One region of the Paenibacillus humicola genome, then DNA from elsewhere that is predicted to be linked to it. Evidence: predicted binding sites of a transcription regulator. Region 1 holds the regulator's gene; the other holds the start of a gene.
What was found. The regulator NrdR, encoded in region 1, represses ribonucleotide reductase genes. The targets are predictions, from matches to a motif close to AACACNATATATNGTGTT.
Positions count from the first base shown of each region.

Region 1 (4,423 bases):
GCCGGGTCCCAGTCGTCCGCCGCGCCCGTTGGCGTTGCCCGGAGCAGGTTCCACGGATTAAACGCCAGCGCTTCCTCGTCCGACAGCTCTCTGGACGTATTGTTGGCCGGCTCGCCTTGAAGGCTGTCTACGAATTGCGCCGGGTTGCCGGCGGTGTCCTTCGTATGATAAGTAAGCGAATACAAATTATTTCGGATGATCGGAGTTGTCGTGCCCCATACGTTCGGAGTGGCCGGCGTAAACACCGGTAAGGTGCAGTCGATGAGCGCCACCGGATTCGAAAACCCTTTGTAGAAGCCGACACCGTGATCCGATGTGAATTTTGTATGGATGAATACGACGCCCGATGCAGCCATGACCGGCCCGTAGCCGTGTGCGAAGTGGATCTCGGAGTCCTCCCATACACTGATCGTTCCGCCCCCGAGGAAGTCGGCCGTACCTTCCAGGTAGCAGTTTTTGCAATAGGCGCGAGTCGTTTGCAGGAAAAGAGTATCCAGCCGGCTTAGAAAAGCCACGTTTTCATAGACATGCTTGTCGCCGGACGCTTGCAGCGCAACCGCCTGCGTCTCGACATCCGAGCGCTTTTTCAAGTTTTTACTCGGGTCGCCCGGATACTCATAATCCATGTTCGTATAATTCAGAAACGTAAGATTCTTGGCCGTAAAGCCGTTCGCTTTGACGATGACGACATAACCGTTGTTCGTTTCCGTGTCCGTGCCGGCTCCTTGCTTGTTGCCGCGATTATCGGCCAGGACGACTTTCCGGCGGTCGTCGGTCAGTCCGAGCAGTGTAATGTAGTTCTTGGTGATGTTCAAACCGGTCTCGGTCGGCGTCCCCTGAATATGATACACGTTCGGCATAATGCCGATCACGGTCGGATGCTGCTCGGTCCCTGCGGGAGCGGCTGCATAAGCCGCCTGGATCGTTTTGTATTTCTTCTCTGCGGGTATATCCGCCGGCAGGGAGCCGTCCACGAGGTAATCGTACGTATAGCCGGCCGGTTCTTCTGCCGAAGGCTCCGCAGCGGATGCTTCTCCGTCCGATCCGAACGAAGCCGTGAAGCCAATCAATACGAACGTTCCCAGAACCATTGACAGCCACAGCAAATGGGGTTTTTTTATCATTCCGGCTGAATCTCCTCACTTCATAATTGGATTGGTTTGCTGAACGATCCGCTTGCTGCAGCTGCGGTGCGATCGAGATTTTTTCACCTTCACGATCTCGCAGCAAATCGGTCGTTATATCTTCCTTATTGGACACCCCCCTTCACATTTTAATGCGCTTTCATGATTGCACATTACTTACAGCGCCAACGCTATCGGGACAACGATTAGCTCAGCTCATATAAGGCTTATTCCAGATCGTCCGTCAACATGATGATCTTCTTGGCAAATGAGTATCAAGCCTTACTTATTCGAAGTCGTTGAAATGAAAGACAAAAAAAGAGATGATGCCGTATGGACCATCATCTCTAAGATGCAAGGATTTGCTATGGTAATCATCGTCGCTTGAACGTATTTTATTTTCATGCAGGAGTATTCCTTTAGCAACAGCTCTATCGCAGCCGTGAAAGCCAAGTACAAAATTGGGCAAATTGGGAACCATCATTTTTCTTGATATTGCGGTGTAAGCTTACCGTCCTTATCTACGATGCCTGCCTTATATAAGAACTCTAAGGACTTTCCACGCGGCTCCGCACTAATTTTTTTAATATATTCATCCATACCATCGATATTATTTTCATTTCGGCTGTTGTCATGAGATTCACCTATTTGCTATGAATCCATTTTAACACAAACGAATAATTCGCCTATAGGTTCCATGTTAGCACTACAGTTACTCAAAACCCATGTTTGCATTTTTTCGCACATAGTCTAATCATAAAAAGGCAAAATAAAAACCCTCAGAAGAGGGTGTCATTTCGGTAATGGTGGAGATTAGGGGGATCGAACCCCTGACCTCATCGCTGCCAGCGATGCGCTCTCCCAGCTGAGCTAAATCCCCGTGTTTTGTTGGCGACATGAAAGATAATACCACGCCAGCGGCAGCCATGTCAATCTTTTTTGCCGCCGCTGATCGGATGTCTGGTGAGCAGGTGGTTCAGTTCCTTCATAAACATATCGATGTCCTTGAATTGCCGATAAACGGAAGCGAACCGGACGTAAGCCACTTCGTCTACGGGATACAGCTGCTCCATGACGAGCTCGCCGATTTCGCGGCTTTCGATTTCGGCCTGGGCCGTCGTGCGCAGCTCTTTCTCGACTTCGGAGACGATGACCTCCAGCACCTCGACCGGTACGGGGCGTTTCTCGCAGGCTCGGATCAAGCCGCGCAGCACCTTCTCGCGGCTGAACTCCTCCCGGCTGCCGTCCTTTTTAATGACGATGAGCGGCGTTTCTTCCACCATTTCGAAGGTGGTGAAGCGCCGCGTGCATTTCTCGCACTCGCGGCGGCGGCGAATCGATTTATTTTCGTTCGCGGGTCTGGAGTCGAGCACTTTCGTTCCCGCGTAGTCGCAGTACGGACATTTCATCGTTTTGCAGCCCTCCATCATCTCTTCGAAAAATTCCAGCGAATTCCTCTCATGAAACGGAAACATTCGCACATAATACAGTTACCAACCGCAAGGAGGTGAAAGAAAATGAGCCAAAACCGCAGCAGCAACCAACTGGTTGTACCGCAAGCCAACGCAGCTCTGGATCAAATGAAATATGAGGTCGCTCAAGAGCTTGGCATCGCTATCCCGCAGGACGGTTACTACGGTAACATGGCTACGCGTGATGCTGGTTCCCTCGGGGGTTACATCACTCGCAAGCTGGTCCAAATCGCTGAGCAATCCCTTGCAGGCCAGTTCAAATAATGCCCAAGGCTTAATACCGGAAGCTTCGGTTCAGTCATGAATGACTGACCGGAGCTTCTTCCCGTTTACCGTTTAAAATTCAGGGTATAGCTTCTTATATTTATTATAATAATAAACGACACGCTGTATATAGTGCCGCGTCTCCCCGTACGGAAGCCGGTCGACGGTTTCGATCCGCCCGTCCCACGTGCCGTCGGAAATCCAGCGGTTCACCGCCCCGGGTCCGGCATTGTAAGCGGCAATCGCCGCAATCATATTGCCGCCAAACTGCTGATGAAGCGAATGTAAATACCATGCCCCGATCTCGATGCTGATATCCGCCCGCTCCGACAGCATCGAAGGGGTGATATTTGAAAATTTGCCCTGCTGCACGATCCATTCCGCCGTATCGGGCATCATCTGCATAATGCCGAGGGCCCCTTTTTTCGACTGCAAACCGGTATTGTAATTCGTTTCGACCCGGATAATCGCGGCGACCAAGTGCGGCTCGAGGCCGTAATTTTCCGAGCTGATCCGAATATCGTCGCGGTAATGAATGGGATACATCCATTTGCCGAGCCAATCCGAACGCCAAAACATCAGAGCCAGCAGCGTAAGCACGAGGAGCAGAAACACGCGCTTTCGCACCGGCTTTCCTTGTTTCATGGCAGCCTTTGTTCCCGCCAAAACCGCTCGACCTGACGTTCCGTATCTTCCAGGCTGCCGCTGTTATCGATGACAAAATCGGCCCGCCGTTTTTTCTCCTCGATATCCAGCTGCAGCGCGACCCGTTGTTCCGCCTGCTCTCGGGTTACTCCACTGCGCGCCATCAGCCGCTCGATTTGCTGCTCTCGATTAATATAGACCACCAGTACGGCGTCGTACACGGAGGCTTGTCCCGTTTCGTATAAAAGCGGGATATCCGCTACGATCAGCCCTTTCGGATCCTCTTCCGCATATCGCTCGATCGTCTCCCGCATTCGCCTGCGAATCGCAGGATGAAGGATCGATTCCAGCCTGCCGAGCCGTTCCTTGTCGCCGAATACCACCGATCCGAGCGCGCCGCGGTTCAGCGTGCCGTCTTCGTTCAGCACGGCTTGTCCGAACTCGGACGCGATTTCGGCCAGCGCAGGCTCGCCGGGAAGAGCGACTTCCCGGGCCACCTGATCGGCATCGACGAGCTTCGCTCCGCGCTGGACGAGCATGGCGGAAACGGTGCTTTTTCCGCAGGCGATGCCGCCCGTTAAACCGAGTTTCATCCGCTCACCTCAACCATTCGTGTCAAAAAAATTCACAATAATCTCATCATACCCATTACGATCAGCAAAATTCCCGGCAAAACGGACAGGGCCTTCATGATTTCCAGCGCAGCGAAGCGGAACCCGACCCGCAAGCCCGCAAGCAGGAAAAGCGCGCTGACCGTGGAAATCACGACAGCCGTCAGCAGCGGAGAGAAGCCGAGCATCGCGGCGCCCAGTCCGGCGCCGAAGCTGTCGATCGACAGCGCGAAGCCGAGCAGCACCGCCTCCGATGCCGAAATAATGCCGGACTTGTCGACGTCGGCGATTTGCGGCTTGCGCAAAA
Region 1 is NZ_JAQGPL010000001.1:1,607,510-1,611,932, reverse strand. It holds gene PD282_RS07535 (pectinesterase family protein) at 1-1,124, opposite strand, end outside; tRNA gene PD282_RS07530 (tRNA-Ala) at 1,929-2,004, opposite strand; gene nrdR (transcriptional regulator NrdR) at 2,054-2,533, opposite strand; gene PD282_RS07520 (alpha/beta-type small acid-soluble spore protein) at 2,642-2,860, shown strand; gene PD282_RS07515 (lytic transglycosylase domain-containing protein) at 2,933-3,505, opposite strand; gene coaE (dephospho-CoA kinase) at 3,502-4,098, opposite strand; gene ytaF (sporulation membrane protein YtaF) at 4,131-4,423, opposite strand, start outside.

Region 2 (4,423 bases), 3.5 Mb from region 1:
GCAGTTGGCCGTTTTGGAAATCGAACTGTCGACCCAGCGCTGGATCGCGGCCTGCACGCGGATATGCTCCTCCGCCGTCAAGTCCATGGCCGTCACAAAATAGTCCGGCAGCTCTTCGCCGGGATGCGCTTCTTTCCAGTCCTGCGCAACCTGCACGTACTGCTTGTCGTAGCCGAGCCGGCTTTGGCGGAAATATTCAAAGGCGAAATACGGCTCGATCCCGGTCGACGTCCCGACCATCGTGCCGGTGCTGCCCGTCGGCGCCTGCGTGATGACCGTGACGTTGCGCATCCCCCGCTCCCGCACCGCCGCGGCGACCTCCGGATACGCCTCCGTCATCGCCCGCATGAAGCCGCTCTGCAGGAACGGCTCCGCCTCGAACGCCGGGAACGAGCCTTTCTCCGCGGCGATTTCGGCCGAAGCCAGATACGCTTCGCGCGCGACGAAGCCGTACAGCTTATCGAGAAACGCCAGCGATTCCGGGCTTCCGTAACGGATGCCAAGCCGGATCATCAGCTCCGCCAATCCCATCGAACCAAGGCCGATGCGCCGCTCCTTTTTCTGATTCCGCTCGTTTTCCTCAAAATGATACGGCGTCGCCTCGATGACGTTGTCGAGGAAGCGTACCGACCACCGCGTCACCTTGGCGAGCTCCTCCCAATCGACGTCGTGCCGCGCGGCATCGTAAAACTTGGACAGATTGATCGCCGACAGGTTACAAACACCCCATGCCGGAAGTCCTTGTTCGCCGCATGGATTAGTACTTATTATAGGATTAAAGTACCAACTGTTCGACACCTCGTTGTAATATTCCATAAAAACGACGCCCGGCTCGGCCGACTTCCAGGCCGATTCGATGATCGTGTGCCAGACGTCGCGGGCGCGTACGGTTTTGTAGGGAACGACTCTGCCGCCGCTTCGCCGCCATTTGTCAAGATCGCCGTCCCACCGTTCGTCGTACGCCTTATCCTTCGTATCGGGGAACACGAGCTCCCACTCGAGGTCTTCCTTCACCGCCCTCATAAACGCGTTGCTGACGCATACGGAGAGGTTGGCGTTTGTGACCTGGCCCATCGTCTGCTTGACGGTAATAAAGTCGAGCACGTCGGGGTGCCAGTCGTTCATCATGAGCATAAGCGCGCCCCGGCGGCTGCCTCCCTGCTCGATCAGTCCCGTCGTGTAGCTGAACAGCCCGCCCCACGACACCGCGCCGCTCGAAGAGCCGTTCACCCCGGCGACGACCGCCCGGCGGGGCCGCAGCGAGGAGAGGTTGATGCCGACGCCTCCTCCGCGCGCCATGATTTCCGTCATTTCCGTCAGCGTGCGCATAATACCGCCCCGGCTGTCGTGCGGCGACGGAATGACGTAGCAGTTAAACAGCGTCAGCTCGTCGCTCGCGCCCGCTCCGGCGGCAATCCGCCCGCCCGGGACGAGCTTCCAGTCGTCCAGCGCGAAGCGGAACCGCTCCCGCCACAGCCGGCGCGCTTCTTCCGTCCGCTCGACGGAAGCGATCGAGTCCGCCAGCCGGTCCCACATTTCCTCCGGCGTTCCTTCGATCGTCAGCGTCAGCTTTTCCACCGGAGATTGCACCGTTTGGCCATTCCGCAGCCGGATCGTCGCTTCTCCGCCGTCGACCGCCGCGACCTCCCCGACCTCCTTCACCGGAAACTTCGGGTCGTCCTTCGTCATGACCAGCACGATATCACCCGGCTTCGCCTGCTTCGGATCCGGGTTTTTCCACGCGTAACGGTCCAAAAAGATTTTCTCGCTCAGCCCTTCAAGACGCTTCGTTCCATTGCCGGATGCCATCCCGTCACAACCTCCGTTCCCCTCAATTAACACAATATATAGTTATAAAAATTATTATAACACACAATATATTGATTTGAAACGAACCGCCTGCCGTTAACGGCGGTTTACGCCGGCTGCTGCGGAGCAAGCTTCCTCTTGCTCCCGCGCACGCGGTTTATCGGCCTCGGACGGCCGGTTTTCCTTTACGGAAGCCTGTGAACGATGCCGCGGACATTCATGCGTTATTAGTGTTGCATCATTTTGGAAAAGTAACCGCTGAATATGCAAAGCTTCCCAAAACCGGCGCACAAGCATAAAACGGCAGTCCGAGATGCGAAGAGACGCATTCCGGACTGCCGTTTGGACAGCCTGACCTTATGGAAATCGAGAAATTCGCCGGCGTGCTTTTCGGTCCGCGGATGCCAAGCCGCTTCGGCCGCGTCAGCCCCATAACGCTTCGGCCAGCAGCTTGTACGACCGGAGCCGTTTGCGGTAATCGCCGGTCATCGTCACGACGATGAATTCGTCCGTGCCGTACCGCCGCGACAGCTCCCTTAGCTGCGCCGCCACGTCCTCCGGCCTGCCGGCAAGCAGCCTCCGGCCCTCGGCAGGCCCCCCGGCGGGCGAGTCGCCCGGAAGCGGCGTGGAGTCCGCCGCCGAGTCTCCGGCTCCCTCCGGGCGGAACAGGGCGCCGGCGGACGCGGCCAGCTGCCGCGCCTCCGCTTCCGTCTCGGCGCATACCGCGCCGACCGCGATCATGACGCGGGGCGACGGGCACAGCCGCGACGGGACAAACCCGCCGCGGTAGGCGGCCAGCGCTTCCTCCGCTCCCGCGTCGCTCATGAACTGGCCGAACACGTAGCCGGTTCCGAACTGCGCGGCGTAGCCGGCGCTGCGCGCATTCGTGCCGAGCAGCCACAGCTCGGGCGGCTCGGCGGGAACCGGCCTGGCCGTGACGGGCACGCCCTCGTATTCGTAGCGTCCGCCGACGAGCTCGGTCAAGCTGCGCAGCAGCTCCGGCATCTCCCGGACATGCTCCAGAAAGTTGCCGCTCATCGCCATGCTGACGTGCGCCGTGCCGCCGGGCGCGCGGCCGATGCCAAGGTCGATCCGGCCCGGATACAGGCTCGCGAGCATATGAAACGATTCCGCCACCTTCAGCGGCCTGTAGTGCGGCAGCAGCAGCGCTCCGGACCCGAGCCGGATCCGCCGCGTCCTCGCTCCGACATGCGCGAGCAGCACCTCCGGCGCCGTGCAGGCCAATCCCGGCATATCGTGATGCTCGGCCGCCCAATAGCGGCCGTAGCCGAGTGCTTCGGCTGCCTGGGCGAGCCGCGCGGCCTGCTCCAGTGCCGCGGAAGTGTCCGCCCCGTTCAAGACGGGAACGAGGTCCAGCACGCCGAGCTTCAATGGTTGTCCGTTTGCGATGGCGAATCCCTTCCTTTGCGTCACATAGTTAAACGGCAGTGCCCGGCACCGGACTTATTGAATAAGGCGTTCAGCTTTCCGCCTCCGTCCGCACCGGCTCTTCGGAAAAGTCGCGCATAAACAGCGAAATCGCCACCGATACGGCGAGCAGCAGCACGGGCACGGCGCTGATCAGCACGCGGAACGCCGTCTCCGCATGAGGGCCCGGATTTTCGCCGCTGACATAGCCGAATAGGATGCCGACAATCCAGAAGGCCAGCGCGGAGATCAGCCCGCTCGAGCGGGTGATAAAACCGCTCACCGCCGTATAGATGCCTTCGCGCCGCCGGCCGGTCTTCTCCGCGTCGAGATCGATGATCCGGCTGCTCAGCACGTTCGGAGTGACGAGAAATCCGGTAAGGCCGAAGCCGATGGCGATGCCCGCCGCAATTCCCTCAGCCAGGTTACCCGCGAACCAAAGCGGAACGGCGGACAAGCCGTAAAGGATAAGCGACAGGCGCCAGCTGCGGAATCCGCCGAGCCTGCGCACGATGATATACCAGACGGACACGAGCGGAATGACGGAAACGAAAATGGACGCCATCAGCAGCGAGACCTGGGATTCGGGAATGTGCAGCGCATATTTGGCGTAGAACGGGATGATCGAAGCAAGCAGACCGTTGACCGTCTGCGCGAACGAATTGGCGATGTTGAACAGCCAGAACGGCTTGTTCGTCAGCGTGGCGCGAAACGCCTCAAGCAGCGGAAGCGGCTGCTCCCGCCGCGACTCTTTGTCTTCCTCGACCAGCCGAACGCACAGGAGCATCGCGGCGGCGAACACCAGCGAATACAGGACGGCCATCGGTCCGAAGCCGATCGCACCGAACAAAATCGGCGTCAGCGCGGTGGCGATCAGCAGCGCCGCAATCTGATACGCCTGCTGCACGGCGGACGCTTTCGCCCGCATCCGGTTGCCGCGAAACAGCTCCGGGAAAAGCGCGCCGTAATTGACCCAGAGAATCGTCGCGACGCCCTCGAACAGGATCAGCGCGGCGAGAAACCACCAGAACAGCCCGGTCCCCCGCAAGCCAGGCGGCACGGCGAAAATCATGATGAAGGTCAGCATCATGAAGGGCACGGCGGCTATGATCCACGGCTTGCGCCTGCCGTAGCGTGTATCGGTGCGGTCGGACCAGTAGCCGGCGAGCGGATTGTTAACGGCGTC
Region 2 is NZ_JAQGPL010000001.1:5,127,813-5,132,235, forward strand. It holds gene PD282_RS23530 (adenosylcobalamin-dependent ribonucleoside-diphosphate reductase) at 1-1,809, opposite strand, end outside; gene PD282_RS23535 (MsnO8 family LLM class oxidoreductase) at 2,233-3,243, opposite strand; gene PD282_RS23540 (MFS transporter) at 3,290-4,423, opposite strand, start outside.
Region 2: PD282_RS23530 (adenosylcobalamin-dependent ribonucleoside-diphosphate reductase) is a predicted target of NrdR. The motif match lies at 1,838-1,855, and genes of this name have one in related genera.